2 regions of the Pseudomonas sp. Fl5BN2 genome follow, and region 2 is predicted to be linked to the other one. Evidence: predicted binding sites of a transcription regulator. Region 2 holds the regulator's gene; the other holds the start of a gene.
What was found. Region 2 encodes FliA, which starts transcription of late flagellar genes. Its sites were predicted from a motif close to CTAAAGTTTNNNNNNNNNNNGCCGNTAA; they were not measured.
Positions count from the first base shown of each region.

Region 1: GV819_RS07005 (methyl-accepting chemotaxis protein) is a predicted target of FliA. The motif match lies at 2,351-2,378, and genes of this name have one in related genera.

Region 1 covers NZ_JAAARL010000004.1:146,490-151,743, reverse strand. Annotated here, with positions in the region: gene pnuC (nicotinamide riboside transporter PnuC) at 1-509, opposite strand, end outside; gene GV819_RS07005 (methyl-accepting chemotaxis protein) at 589-2,223, opposite strand; gene GV819_RS07000 (undecaprenyl-diphosphate phosphatase) at 2,517-3,347, shown strand; gene GV819_RS06995 (DUF1294 domain-containing protein) at 3,344-3,766, shown strand; gene GV819_RS06990 (MmcQ/YjbR family DNA-binding protein) at 3,763-4,107, opposite strand; gene GV819_RS06985 (LysR substrate-binding domain-containing protein) at 4,119-5,027, opposite strand; gene GV819_RS06980 (FMN-dependent NADH-azoreductase) at 5,159-5,254, shown strand, end outside.
Region 2 covers NZ_JAAARL010000002.1:331,531-336,784, reverse strand. Annotated here, with positions in the region: gene flhF (flagellar biosynthesis protein FlhF) at 1-1,291, shown strand, start outside; gene fleN (flagellar synthesis regulator FleN) at 1,410-2,240, shown strand; gene fliA (RNA polymerase sigma factor FliA) at 2,237-2,977, shown strand; gene GV819_RS03885 (chemotaxis response regulator CheY) at 3,144-3,515, shown strand; gene GV819_RS03880 (protein phosphatase CheZ) at 3,546-4,334, shown strand; gene GV819_RS03875 (chemotaxis protein CheA) at 4,347-5,254, shown strand, end outside.

The DNA.
Region 1 (5,254 bases), on a different contig from region 2:
AGGGTGAACAGCGCATAAAGGGCTGCGGTCAGGTACAGCTCTTTGTAGATGAACAGGCCGACGAAGATCACATCCACTGCCACCCACAGCGGCCAGCATTGCACGCGTTTCTGCGCCATCCACCATTGCGCCACCAGACTGAAGCCGGTCAGGGCAGCGTCCAACCAGGGTTGCGCGGCGTCGGTCCAGTGGGCCATGGCCGCACCCAGCAACAGGCTGCCCAGTGCCCCAAGGGCCAGCCCCTGGAGCAGCGCCGGGCCCTGCAACTGGCTGACCGGACGGCCCTGATGCTGTTCACCTCCGCGGGTCCACTGCCACCAGCCATAGAGTTGCAGCACCGCATAGACCACCTGCAGCAGCATGTCGGAATAGAGTTTGACCTCGTAGAAGATCCAGCTGTAGAGCAGCACCATGACCAGGCCGATGGGCCAGCACCAGGGGTTCTGCTTGACCGTTAGCCAGACGGCGATAACGCCGAGGGCAGCGGCAAACAGTTCAAGCCCGGACATGGCGATTCCTTGGGGGAAATAGAGGAGGGGGCGGATTGTACCCAGACTGGGCCCCGGGCGTTAGCCCGGGACCCTTGGCTCAGACGCGGAACTGCCGGAGCAGGCCATTGAGCTGCTCGGACAGCTCCTTGAGATGACGGCTGGCGACACTGGAGTGCTGGGCCGCCAAGGCGGTGCCCTGGGACAGTCCCGCGGCCTGACTGACATTGTGATTGATGTCCTCCACCACATGGGCCTGCTGCATGGTGGCGCTGGCAATCGACGCGTTCAAACCATTGAGGGTGCGCAGGGCCTGGCCGATGGCATTGAGGCTGGCGCCGGCGAGCCCGGCCTGTTCGATGGTCAATTGCGAGGCGCGGCTGCTGTCGCCGATGACCTTGACCGCGGCTTCCGAGTGGTTCTGCAGGCGTTCGATCATGCCCTGGATTTCTGCGGTGGATTGCTGGGTCCGCTGGGCCAGCAGGCGCACCTCATCGGCCACCACGGCAAAGCCGCGGCCCTGTTCTCCGGCGCGCGCCGCTTCGATGGCAGCATTCAAGGCCAGTAGGTTGGTCTGTTCGGCAATCGAGCGGATCACTTCCAGTACCGTGCCGATCTGGGTGCTTTCCGTCGCCAGGGTGCGAATCACTTCCACTGCCTGGTTGATGGTCGCTGACAACTGCTCGATCTGTTGCAGGCTGCCGTCGATATTGACCTGCCCCTGCTGGGCCTGGGCCTCGGCTTCGCGAACCTCACTGGCGGCATGCTCGGCGTTCTTCGCCACGTCCTGGACCCCGCTGGTGACCTGGCTGATGGCAGCGGCCACCTGTTCCATTTGCTGGGATTGCTGCTGGCTGCGCTCCTGAGCCTCGGAGGCGTTGCTGCCCAGCTCGTTGGAGGACTGCTCGAGGGCACCAGCGCTGGTTTGCAGTTGTGTCACCACCCCACGCAATTTGGCGGTAAAGCCGTTGAAGTGCCGGGCCAGTTCGGTGACTTCATCCTGGCCGTGGGTGTCGAGGCTGCGGGTCAGGTCGCTTTCGCCGCTGGCAATATTGGCCATGGCGTGCACGGTTTCCCGCAGCGGACTGACGATACTGCGCACGATCAACACCACCAGCCCAGCCATCAGCAGGGCAATCACCAGGCCGACGGAGGAGGCGCGCAGGACCTGGGCATAGAACTCCTCCTGCAGGTCATCGATGTACACCCCGGAACCGATGATCCAGCCCCAGGGTTGGAACAGCTGGATATAGGAGGTTTTCTGCACCGGCTGCTCGGCCCCGGGCTTGGGCCAGCGATAGTCCACCATGCCGGCGCCCTTGGCCTTGGCCAGGCTGACCATCTGGTTGAACACTTCGAAACCGTCCGGATCCTTGACGGCCGCGAGGTTCTGCCCGTCGAGCTTGGGGTTGGCCGGGTGCATGATCATCACCGGCGTCAGGTCGTTGATCCAGAAATAGTCACTCTGGTTATAGCGCAGCCCGCGAATCACCTGCAGCGCCTGCTGTTGCGCCTGCTCGCGGTTCAGGCTGCCGGCGGTTTCCAGGCCATGGTAGTAATTCAGCACGCCGGCAGCGGTCTGTACCACATGCTGGGTTTTCTGTGCCTTGGCCTGGTACAGGTCGCCATGAATCTGCTGCAGCATCATCACGCCCAGGGTCACCAGGGTCAGTACGGCGACGATCAGGATCAGCCACAGGCGCTGACTGATGGACATCTTGCGTAAGCTATTCATCATCCGGTCACTCCAGATTCTTGTTCTTGTCATAAAAGGCCGCGAGCATCCAAGCATGCCTGCCTCTGAGCGCCAACCCTACGGAAGTCCAATAACATCGCGGCGCGTTTTGCGCCTGTCTGCTAGGATTTCGGCGGCTTCGCGCAAAACCTCAATCTTTCTGAAATTTTCAGAGGATTTTCATGGGCTTGTGTTTAGCTTAAAGGCACCGAAATCTCGGTGGCGCTCGACGCAGTGAACGCTTTGACTACTTAAAAAGAGGCATGCCAGGAGCATAGCCTCATGGGGGATGGATGGATCTTTGGACCGCCGCACAAGCATTGATACTCGGGATTGTCGAAGGCCTGACCGAGTTTTTACCCATCAGCAGCACCGGGCACCAGATTATCGTGGCCGACTTGCTGAATTTCGGTGGCGAGCGGGCGATAGCCTTCAACATCATCATTCAATTGGGCGCGATCCTGGCCGTAGTCTGGGAGTTCCGGCGCAAGATCCTCGAGGTGGTGAGCGGCCTGGCGACCCAGCCGAAGGCCCGGCGCTTCACCGTCAACCTGCTGATCGCCTTTTTCCCGGCGGTGGTGCTGGGGGTGATTTTTGCCGACCTGATCCATGCCTACCTGTTCAATCCCATCACTGTGGCCACGGCCCTGGTGATCGGCGGCATCATCATGCTCTGGGCCGAGCGCCGGCAGCATCAGGTGCATGCCGAGAGCGTGGATGAAATTACCTGGAAAGATGCGCTCAAGGTCGGTTGTGCCCAATGCCTGGCGATGATCCCAGGCACCTCGCGCTCCGGCTCGACGATTATCGGCGGGTTGTTGTTCGGCCTGTCACGCAAGACGGCCACCGAGTTCTCGTTCTTCCTGGCAATGCCGACCATGGTCGGTGCTGCGGTGTACTCCGGCTACAAATACCGGCACCTGTTCCAGCCCGATGATTTCCCGGTGTTCGCCATAGGGTTTGTCACCGCCTTCATCTTCGCCATGATCGCCGTCAAGGGCCTGCTGAAATTCATCGCCAGCCACAGCTATGCGGCGTTCGCCTGGTACCGCATCGCCTTCGGCCTGTTGATCCTGGCGACCTGGCAGTTCGGCTGGATCGACTGGGCGGCGGCCAAGTCATGACGGCCTCGCGTGGTGATTCGCGCTCTGGCAACGGCGTGCGCATCCAGCATCCACGGGCCAAGCTGCTGGCGTTTGTGCTGTTGTGCGGGCTGCCGCTGTTTGGCTCATTGTCCCTGTGGTGGCGGGGGATCTCGCTGATTCCCCTGGCCGCCTATGGCGTGGTCAGCCTGCTGACGTTCCTGGTGTATTGGCACGACAAGCGCCGAGCCCGGGTCGAGGGTCAGAGAGTCCCGGAGAATGTCCTGCACGCACTGGAGCTGGCCGGTGGCTGGCCCGGTGCCTTGCTGGCGCAGCAACTGCTGCGCCACAAGACCCGCAAGGTGTCCTACCAGGCTCTGTTCTGGTTGATCGTGGCGCTGCATCAGGTGTACTGGATCGACCGGCTGTTCCTGGAGAACAGCCTGCTGACGCTGCTCTAGAGCAAGAGGCCGGTCTGGACCCGCTTGGGCAACTTGCTTGCCACCAGTTGGTGGGAGCGCTGCAGCAACGCCTTGAGTTCCTCGGCGCCCAGCGGGTAGGGCGTTTGCATGATGATCCAGTGCGCTCGGGCCAGATAGGGCGCCGGGGCGATGCCCGGCCGATCGACGTGACCGAGGAACAGTTGCTGATCGACCTTGAACGCCAGGGAGTCGCCCCGCAGGTTCTGCACGGCGAACATCTTGTTGCCGGCGATCGAGAAGACTCGTACGCCACCCCACTTGTAGTCTTCCCGCGCACCTGGCAGGGCCAGGCAGAATTGCGCCACTTGCTGCTCATTCAGGGTTCCGGCTTTCACAACAGTCGTTCTCCACAGCGTTCGAAGGATTCGCTCAGGTGTTCGATCCAGGCCCGTACGGCCGGCAACACCCCCCGGCGGTGAGGATACACCGCTTGCAGCCAGCCGCCGGGCAACGACCACTGCGGCAGTAGCTGGACCAACTGACCGCTGGCCAGTTCTTCCTCGCAATACAGCATCGGCAGCATGGTACAGCCCAGGCCGGCGAGGGCGCAGGCTCGACGGACAATGAAATCGTCGATACCCAGGCGTGCCTCCAGGGCCAGCTCACAGGCGTTGCCTTGTTGGTCCAGTAGGCGCAAGTGCACCAGGCGATCGGCTTCCAGTGCGCCAAGTATCGGCAGGCGCCGCAAATCTTCGGGATGCTCCACCGGGTTGTCCCGCAGGAACGCGGGAGTGGCGACCATCGCCGTCTGTGCCGGACGCAGGCGACGGCTCACCAGCAGCGGATCCTCATCGCCCTGTTCGCGTACCCGCAGGGCCACATCGATGCCTTCGTTGATCAGGTCGACGCGGCGGTTGAGCAGCAGCATCTCCAATTGCACCTGCGGGTACTTCTCCAGGAAGGAACTCACCAGGGGTGTCATCAACTCATGGGCCAGGCCTACCGGGCTCGACACTCGCAGACGACCCCGGGGTTCACTGGCCATGCTGGCCACGGCTTCGTCGGCCATTTCCGCTTCCAGTAGCATTGCCTGGCAGTGGCGCAAGTAACGCTCGCCTACGGCGGTCAGCTTCAATTGGCGGGTGGTGCGTTGCAGCAGTCGCGCCTTCAGGCGCTCCTCCAGTTCGGCAATGCGCCGCGAAAGGCGCGACTTGGGAATGCCCAGGAGGCGCCCGGCCGCGGCAAAGCCACCGGCTTCGACTACTTTGGCGAAGTAATACAGGTCGTTGAGGTCTTGCATGGGAGTAGGGCTCTATTGTCCTGCTGATAGGACGAACTATCGCATTTATGCTGACTAATCAGCTATTGGTTTCACCTGTAGGATTGCCAGCATCCGATCGCTCAGTGGCGGTCCTCACTTGGAGATTCCTGATGAAACTGTTGCATATCGATTCGAGCATTCTTGGTGACAACTCGGCCTCCCGCCAGCTGAGCCACACCGTGGTTGAAGCCTGGAAGGCCGCGCAG
Region 2 (5,254 bases):
GCGTCAGGCCATGAAGCTGGTTCGTGATGAGCTGGGCGCTGAAGCCGCCATCATCGGCAATCGGCGGATTGCCGGGGGCGTCGAGTTGACGGCTGCGCTGGATTACAAGTTGTCGGCGTTGTCGCCCCGGGTCCCGAACATGGAACTTGAGGATGAACTGCGCAAGACCCAGTCGCGGATCGTCACCGCCCAGGCCGAATTGAGCCTGCGGGGCGAGGGCGACAGTACCGCGATCACCAATCGCCAGCTGTTCGCCGGCCTGCCGCTGACAGCTGCCGAGCCGCTGATCGAGCCGACCCTGACCGAGCGCCCGCGCCCGGCACCGGCCCCTGCGGCACCGGTTGCCGATAACCGGGCCCTGGATTCGATGCGCTTCGAACTCAATGGCCTGCGCGAGCTGCTGGAAGTGCAGCTGGGCTCCCTGGCCTGGAGTCAGCTGCAAGGCAGTCGTCCGGAGCAGGCCAATCTTTGGCGCCGCCTGCAGCGTATCGGCTTGTCCGGTCCACTGGCCCGCGACCTGTTGGCGTTGACTGTGGAAATCGACGAGCCCCGGCAGGCCTGGCGCATGCTTCTGGCGCACCTGGCGCGGATGATCCTGACCCCGGAAATCGAGCCGCTGGAAGAGGGTGGCGTGATCGCCATGGTCGGTCCTGCCGGCATGGGCAAGACCACGACCCTGGCCAAGCTGGCGGCGCGCTACGTGCTCAAGTACGGCGCGCAGAACATCGCGCTGGTAAGCATGGACAGTTACCGTATCGGCGCTCAGGAGCAGCTCAAGACCCTGGGCCGGATCCTCAATGTCTCGGTGACCCATGTCGACCCTGGCCAATCCCTGGCCCAGGCCCTGGATCCGCTGCTGCGCAAGCGCGTGGTACTGATCGACACCGCCGGTCTGCAGGCCAGCGATCCGGCGTTACGCATGCAGCTGGAAAGCTTGGCTGGTCGCGGGATCAGGGCGAAGAATTATCTGGTGCTGGCAACCACCAGCCAGAAACAGGTGTTGACCGCCGCCTACCACAGCTACAAGCGTTGCGGCCTGGCCGGTTGCATCCTGACTAAACTGGATGAAACAGCCAGTCTTGGCGAGGTCTTGAGCCTGGCCATCAGTCATGAACTGCCGGTTGCCTATCTGACCGATGGGCCGCGGATTCCTGACGACTTGCACCTGCCACGCCGACACCAACTGGTGAGTCGCGCAGTGAGTGTGCAGATGCAGGAAGAACCCAGCGAAGAAGCCATGGCCGACATGTTCGCTGACCTTTACCACAGCTCGACCAAGCGGGTTGGCTGAGGTAAGCATGAATAGATTGCACTGTATCTACATCGATGGTCTGCCATGCATTGTTCCAATGGTGAACGCGCAGCCAGTTATGTGGCCCCGTCTAAGTAAGACAAGGTAAAGAAAGAACATGGGCAGCATGCATCCCGTACAGGTGATTGCGGTGACCGGCGGCAAAGGTGGCGTCGGCAAGACTAACGTGTCAGTAAACTTGTCCCTGGCTCTGGCTGAGCTGGGTCGGCGGGTGTTGCTGCTGGACGCCGACCTGGGTCTGGCCAACGTCGATGTCCTGCTGGGGCTGACTCCCAAACACACCCTCGCCGATGTCATCGAGGGTCGCTGCGAGCTGCGCGATGTGCTGCTCCAGGGGCCTGGCGGCATCCGCATTGTCCCGGCCGCCTCGGGTACCCAGAGCATGGTGCACCTGAGCCCCGCCCAGCACGCGGGCCTGATCCAGGCCTTCAGTGACATTGGCGACAATCTCGATGTGCTGGTGATTGACACCGCTGCGGGTATTGGTGACTCGGTAGTCAGTTTTGTTCGCGCGGCCCAGGAAGTATTGCTGGTGGTCTGTGACGAGCCGACCTCGATCACCGATGCCTATGCGCTGATCAAGCTGCTCAATCGCGACTACGGCATGAATCGTTTCCGGGTCCTGGCCAACATGGCACAGAGCCCTCAAGAAGGGCGCAACTTGTTTGCAAAATTGACCAAGGTCACGGATCGCTTCCTGGACGTGGCTTTACAATACGTCGGCGCAGTTCCCTACGACGAAAGCGTACGCAAGGCCGTGCAAAAGCAGCGTGCGGTCTATGAAGCCTTTCCTCGTTCGAAGTGTGCATTGGCGTTCAAGGCCATCGCGCAAAAAGTCGATACCTGGCCGTTGCCGGCGAACCCTCGCGGGCATCTGGAATTTTTTGTCGAGCGGCTAGTGCATCAAACAGCGGGACCGGTGCTATGACTGCCAGTGGCTACAACCTTTACAAGAAGTCGGCGCGTGATAGCCAGTACGAATTGATCGAGCGCTATGCGCCTCTGGTCAAGCGTATCGCCTATCACCTGCTGGCGCGGTTGCCGGCCAGTGTTCAGGTGGAAGACCTGATTCAGGCCGGGATGATCGGTTTGCTCGAAGTGTCGACCAAATACGATGCGAGCAAGGGCGCGAGCTTTGAAACCTACGCCGGTATCCGGATTCGTGGGGCGATGCTCGATGAGGTCCGTAAAGGCGACTGGGCACCCCGTTCGGTGCACCGTAATACGCGCATGGTCAGTGATGCAATTCGCGCAATTGAAGCTAAAACCGGTCGTGACGCTAAAGATCACGAAGTTGCGGCCGAACTTCAATTGAGTCTCGACGATTATTACGGGATTTTGAACGACACCTTGGGCAGTCGCCTGTTCAGTTTCGACGATCTGTTGCAGGACGGCGAGCATGAAGGGCTGCACGAGGATGGCGCCAGTGCTCATCTCGAGCCGTCACGAGACCTGGAGGATGAACGCTTCCAGGCCGCGTTGGCGGATGCGATTGCCAATTTGCCGGAGCGCGAGCGACTGGTGTTGGCGCTGTACTACGACGAAGAGCTGAACCTCAAGGAAATCGGTGAGGTCCTGGGGGTCAGCGAATCGCGGGTCAGCCAGTTACACAGCCAGTGCGCAGCCCGCTTGCGGGGGCGTTTGGGGGAGTGGCGAGCGCGCTGACAGGCAGTGTGGGGACACTGCGATCAAGACCGGTGGGGCCAGGCGCAGCACCGGTTTTGCAGTATGTGCTTCATGCAGTCGTTGTGTGTTATGCCGAATTGATTGAATGGCGCGTTCAGGTGCTGGACGCGTTTAAGACTGCTTGGAGGTCGAATTGGACAAGAACATGAAAATCCTCATCGTTGATGACTTTTCAACGATGCGGCGGATCATAAAAAACCTGTTGCGTGATCTGGGTTTCACCAACACGGTCGAGGCCGACGATGGCACCACCGCCATTCCGGTACTCAACAGCGGAAGCATCGACTTTCTGGTAACGGACTGGAACATGCCCGGCATGACCGGTATCGACCTGCTGCGCCACGTGCGTGCCGATGAAAAGCTCAAGCACCTGCCGGTGTTGATGGTAACTGCCGAAGCCAAGCGCGAGCAGATCATCGAAGCTGCCCAGGCCGGGGTGAACGGCTATGTGGTCAAACCATTCACGGCCCAGGCGTTGAAAGAGAAGATCGAAAAGATCTTCGAGCGCATCGGTTGATGTGCGTAGCCATTCCGCCACGGGGGAGCTATGGAGCATAACGAATCTTCACTGGACGACTTTGAGTCGACCCTGAAAAAGCACGCCCTGGAACTGGTCGAGAGCCTTGAAAAGGGCAGATTCGGCGACGCAGTGCAATTGATCCATGAGCTTAATCAGACCCGTGACCGTGGCCTGTACCAGGAAGTGGGCAAGCTCACCCGCGAGCTGCATAGCGCGATCGTCAATTTTCAGATTGACCCGCACATGCCGCAAGCCGAGGAAGTTTCACAGATCACGGATGCCACCGAGCGCCTGTCCTATGTGGTTCGGCTGACGGAAGCCGCTGCCAACCGCACTATGGACCTGGTAGAGAGCAGCACCCCGCTGGTCAACGGCCTGAGCACTGAAGCACAGGCCTTGAGCGCGGACTGGGGACGCTTCATGCGGCGCGAGGTCGGGGCTGAAGAGTTCCGTGAGCTGGCGCGTCGGGTCGACGCTTTTCTGACTCGCAGCGAGCAGGAAAATCGCACCGTCTCGGGCCACCTCAACGACATTCTGTTGGCGCAGGATTACCAGGACCTGACCGGCCAGGTAATCAAGCGTGTGACCCAGTTGGTCACGGAAGTCGAAAGTAATCTGCTCAAACTGGTGTTGATGGCCAGCCAGGTCGATCGTTTTGCCGGTATCGAACATGACCGCGAATCGATCCTCGCTGAAAAAGATCCGCAAAAACATCTCGCCAAGGGTGAAGGTCCACAGATTCATGCCGATAAACGGGAAGACGTTATGTCCGGTCAGGACGATGTAGACGATTTGCTTTCCAGCCTTGGATTCTAGGAGCACCCATTAATGAGCTTCGGCGCCGATGAAGAGATCCTTCAGGATTTCCTGGTTGAGGCCGGCGAGATTCTAGAGCTATTGTCCGAACAACTGGTCGAGCTGGAAAGCCGGCCAGATGATGCGGACTTGCTCAATGCAATTTTTCGCGGTTTTCACACTGTTAAAGGGGGCGCCGGCTTCCTCCAGCTCAATGAGCTGGTGGAGTGCTGCCACATCGCCGAGAACGTCTTCGACATCCTGCGCAAGGGTGAGAGGCGTGTCGATTCGGAATTGATGGACGTGGTGCTTGAGGCTCTGGATGCGGTGAACGGTATGTTCAGCCAGGTCCGTGAGCGCACCGCAATTACCGCTGCGACCCCGGAACTGCTGGCCGCCTTGGCGCGCCTGGCAGAGCCCGCCGGCGCCGAACCTGCAGCGCCAGCTGTGGAGGAGGTGGCTCCAGCCGTTGTCGAGCCTGAGGCCCAAAGCTCAGAGGGTGATATCACCGACAACGAATTCGAACTCCTGCTCGATTCGCTGAATGCCGCCAAGGCCGACGCCGAGTCAGTGCCCGCCGCAGCAGTGGCGCAAGGTGAGCCGGCCGGCGATGAAATCACCGATGCCGAGTTCGAGTCGCTGCTGGACCAGTTGCACGGCAAGGGTCAGTTCGCACCTGATGCGGTAGTACCTGCAGCGGCCCAGGCCGCCAGTGGTGCGGCCGCCGGTGGTGATGAAATCACCGATGACGAATTCGAAGCCTTGCTGGACCAACTGCATGGCAAGGGCAGCTTTGCTGTCGATGCTCTGGAGTCGGCAGTGGCCGCGGTACCTGCAGCAGTGGTGCCTAGCGCCGCCGCAGCGGGTGGCGACCTGATCAGCGATCACGAATTCGAATCCCTGCTGGATGAGTTACACGGCAAGGGCAAGTTCTCTGAAAC